Regions from separate parts of the Holdemanella sp. DFI.5.55 genome, predicted to be linked through region 2. Evidence: predicted binding sites of a transcription regulator. Region 2 holds the regulator's gene; the other holds the start of a gene.
What was found. The regulator Rex, encoded in region 2, represses fermentation and respiration genes when NADH is low (regulators of the CRP and FNR family bind a similar motif). The targets are predictions, from matches to a motif close to GTGAANNNNTTCAC.
Positions count from the first base shown of each region.

Region 1 (2,425 bases), on a different contig from region 2:
GATAACAGCGGCACCTTGTCCTCCACCAATACATAGGGAAGCAAGACCAATTTTTGATTTACGTTTTTGCATTTCGTATAACAATGAAACTAAGATACGGTTTCCACTAGCACCTACTGGGTGACCTAAAGCAATGGCTCCACCATTTACGTTTGTCTTAGCTAAGAATGCTTCACGATCCATACCTGTAGCTTCTTCTAATTCGTGGATAACACCTAATGATTGAGCAGCAAATGCTTCATTCAATTCAACTAAGTCAAGATCTTCAATCTTTAGATCTGCATATTTTAATGCATTTAAGATAGCTGGAGTAGGACCTAATCCCATAACTCGTGGATCAACTCCACCTTGTCCAAATCCGATAACTTCAGCAATTGGTGTTAAGTTATATTTCTTAACAGCGTCTTCACTAGCAACGATTGTAAATGAAGCACCATCATTGATACCAGAAGCATTACCTGCAGTTACAGTTCCATCTGCGTTGAAGGCTGGACGTAATTTAGCTAATTTTTCTAAGCTTGTTTTACGAGGGTGTTCGTCTGTATCGAATATTACTTCACCTTTACGAGTTTTATAAGTAATAGGAACAATTTCGTCTTTAAATTTACCTGCAGCAATAGCAGCTAAAGCTTTTTCTTGAGAAGCAAATGCAAATTCATCTTGTGCTTCACGTGAAATGTTGTATTTTTTAGCAATGTTATCTGCAGTACATCCCATGTGAATTCCATACATTGCATCTGTTAAACCATCATGTAACATAGCATCCACTAATTTTTGGTCTCCCATTTTAGTTCCTGTACGGTTTTTGTAGCTCAACATGAATGGAGCACGTGTCATAGATTCAACACCACCAGCAACATATAAGTCACCAAAGTTAGCTTGAATACGAAGTGTAGCTTCCATAACGGCTTTCAAACCTGAACCACATAACATATTGATAGATTGTGCACATACTTCAACAGGAATACCTGCATCGAATGCAACGTGACGAGCAATGTTTTGTCCTAAACCTGCAGCGATTACGTTACCAATAATAACTTCATCCAAGTTTGCTGGATCAATGTTTGCTTGTTTAATAGTTTCTTTTAAAACTGTAGCCCCAACAGTTGCTAAATCAACATCTGTTAGACTTCCTAAAAAAGTACCAATTGCACTACGTTTCGCAGCAACAATATAAGCTTTTCTCATTTGTATACCTACTTTCTACTCTGAATCGAGATTTACTTTACATGCTTAGTCTAGTCCTTAAAATAGGGGATGTCAACCACTTGTTTATATTTTCACATGTTAAAAATACTTTATATATATTAATAAGAATATGTGTTTAAAACAATTTGTTAAAATATTAACAAAATCATTGACGACACTCAAAAAAGTATGTAGAATATGACTGTGTGAAAAGTTTAACATACTTTCTCATGCTATCGATGTCCTAATTCGAATAGTTCAAGAAAACTGGAAAGGAGAACTTCATTTATGGATTTCAATTTAACAGAACAACAATTAATGATGCAAAAGTTGTTCAGAGAAGTTGCGCAAAACGAAGTAAAAGAAAACGCAGCGGATGTTGACGAAAACGAAAGATTCCCTAAGGAATCTGTAGAAGTGATGCGTCAAGCTAAGATGCTTGGTATTCCTTATTCTCGCGAATATGGAGGAGCTGGCGCAGATTATTTATGCTACATTTTAGCAATTGAAGAATTGTCTAAAACATGTGCAACAAGTGGTGTAGTTTTATCAGCTCACACTTCATTAGGTACTTGGCCAATTGCTCAATTTGGTACTGAAGAACAAAAACAAAGATTCTTAACTGATCTATGTACAGGTAAGAAATTAGCTGCCTTTGGTTTAACTGAACCAAATGCCGGTACAGATGCTGCTGGACAACAAACAACAGCTGTATTAGATGGTGACGAATATGTTATCAATGGTACAAAAATCTTCATTACAAATGCTGGAGAAGCTGATGTATATGTAATTTTTGCCATGACAGACAAAACAAAGGGAACTCGTGGAATTTCTGCTTTCATTCTTGAAAAAGGAACTCCAGGATTCACATTCGGTCTTCACGAAAAGAAATTAGGTATTCGTGGATCTGCTACATGTGAATTAATTTTCAATAATGTACGTATTCCAAAAGAAAACTTATTAGGAAAAGAAGGTATGGGATTCAAGATTGCCATGCAGACACTTGATGGTGGACGTATTGGTATCGCTGCTCAAGCATTAGGAATTGCTCAAGGTGCTATCGACGAAGCAGTTGCTTATGTAAAACAACGTAAACAATTTGGTCGTCCAATCGCTAAATTCCAAAACACTCAATTCCAATTAGCTGATATGCAAACAAAAACTGATGCAGCTCGTTGGTTAGTATACTCTGCAGCTACTGCTAAACAAGAAGGTCGTCCTTATACTCAATTAGCAG
Region 1 covers NZ_JAJDMK010000007.1:8,936-11,360, forward strand. The annotation lists gene LJE08_RS02930 (acetyl-CoA C-acetyltransferase) at 1-1,188, opposite strand, end outside; gene LJE08_RS02935 (acyl-CoA dehydrogenase) at 1,477-2,425, shown strand, end outside.
Region 1: a site for Rex is predicted at 1,395-1,408, ahead of LJE08_RS02935 (acyl-CoA dehydrogenase). Genes of this name have one in related genera too.

Region 2 (2,425 bases):
ACAGAACGTTTAGAAGTCATTGCACAAAATATGGTTGGAAAATCAATTTCGGATAATGATTATTTAAAGTTGTTGGAATTGTATTATAAAAAGTTTTCGAAAGATGAAAATAAGCAGGCCATGTTGTTTTGTCTTTTAAGAATGCAGGAAGTTGTATTTTATAAAGAACATAAAGAGAATCAGGATGATTTAAGTAAGATGGAATTTAATGAGGAATATGATTCTATCACGAAAGCTTTTCTATCTAGAAAAAGAGATTATTATCAGATTACACTGAAAAATATATTTCAACGATTTATCTTATTAGACACACTTGCGTATATTGTGTTTTTACTTGTGTTTGTTCTTTTGATTCACATTTCTTTTAGGGTTTCATTTGTTTTACTAGTAATTTTGTGGGCGCTTGTATTGTATTTCGCGAAAAAGAAGGGTGTTCCTTATTTTTATAATTCAAGAATTCAAACACTTCTTCAAGATGTGGATTCAACGTTGTTACAGGTGGATCAAGCCATTTTCTAAAGTCGAGTAATCGACTTTTTTGTTTTTTAAATTTTTTCACAAGTTAACTTGTTAAATATATCACAAATATGATATTATTAATGCGTGGGGTGATAAAATGCAGAATAGAAATGTACCCAAAGCAACTTTACAGAGGTATCCGGTATATTTAAAAGCTTTACGTAAACTTCAAAAAAATGGCGTTGAACGAATTATGTCCAAAGAATTATCGAGCTTTGTAGATATTGAACCTACAACAATTCGTCGCGATTTCTCCTTTTTAGGGAATCTTGGAAAACAAGGTTACGGATACGATGTGGATAAACTGATTGAAATATTTAATAGTCAGTTAGGCGTTGATTTTGATGAAAAAATAATTTTAGTTGGTGCTGGTAACTTAGGTCGTGCGTTAATGAATTATAATAAATGGGATTATGTTGTTGGTGAAATCGCATGTGCATTTGATGTGGATCCAGCTAAGTGTGGAACACAATTTGGTGTCGAAGTATATCCGATGTCGGAGTTAGATACGAAGATTCCTGAAGGATGTCGTATTGCGATTTTAACAATTTCACATGATGTACAAGAAACAGTAGATAAATTAGTACAGTGTGGAATTAATGGTATCGTTGATTTTACGCATCAACATTTTTTAGTCCCAAAAGGGGTTGTCATTAAAAGTATTGATGTGGTATCATCAATACAAGAATTGGTATTTATTACAAATTCATTAGAAACAAAGACGCAGAAATAGAAGTCGTCCAAAACGAACATGTAAAGAGAGTCTTGTTAGGTGAAAATAGACAGTGCAAGTTTGGATTGATAACACCTGTGGAGTCGTACTGGAGAAATTAAGTAGACAGTAACGTGTGGAATGCGTTAAATTCCAATTGAGTGCATACATACGTGTGATGAAACAGGATGGTACCGCGGTAATAATCGTTCCTTTTAATTAAGGAACTTTTTTTATTTTGAAGGGAGAAACTATGTTAGTAAAAAAATTAAAAGAAACATTTGAACAGTACGATGGACAAAGTATTACTTTGCAGGGATGGGTTCGTACAAATCGTAATTCAAAGGCAGTTGGATTTATTGCGTTGAATGATGGAACAACTTTTTCGAATGTGCAGGTTGTATATGCGGATAGCTTAGAAAACTTTGATGAAGTATCAAAAATTACAACAGGTTCAGCTATGGAAGTAACAGGAAAACTTGTATGTACTCCAGATGCAAAACAGCCATTTGAAATTCAAGCCGAAAGTATTAGTGTTTTAGGATTATGTGATCACGATTATCCATTGCAGAAAAAACGTCACAGTTTTGAATTTATGCGTGAAATTCCTCATGTACGTCCTCGTGCAAATACATACTATGCTATGTTTAGATTAAGAAGTGTATTAAGTATGGCAATTCACACATTCTTCCAGGATCGCGGATTCGTATATGTACATACACCAGAAATCACTGGTAATGATGCAGAAGGTGCTGGTGAATGTTTTACAGTTACAACTCGTGAAGATGCAAAATATGACAAGGATTTCTTTGGTAAACATGCTCAACTTACAGTATCTGGACAATTGCATGTTGAACCATTCGCATTAACATATCGCAATGTTTATACTTTTGGTCCAACTTTCCGTGCAGAAAATTCAAATACAACTCGTCACGCTTCTGAATTCTGGATGATTGAACCAGAACTTGCGTTTGCGGATTTAGCCGATAACATGGATTGTATTGAAGAAATGATCAAATATTGTATCAACTATTGTTTAGAACATGCTAAAGAAGAAATGGAATTCTTTGCATCAATGATCGATAAAGAATGTATTAAACGTGTGACTCATGTTGCAAACTCTAACTTTGAAAGAATGACTTATACAAAGGCTATTGAATATTTGGAAAAAGCAAAAGATCAATTTGAAAACCA
Region 2 covers NZ_JAJDMK010000045.1:7,826-10,250, reverse strand. The annotation lists gene LJE08_RS09155 (hypothetical protein) at 1-519, shown strand, start outside; gene LJE08_RS09150 (redox-sensing transcriptional repressor Rex) at 617-1,252, shown strand; gene asnS (asparagine--tRNA ligase) at 1,485-2,425, shown strand, end outside.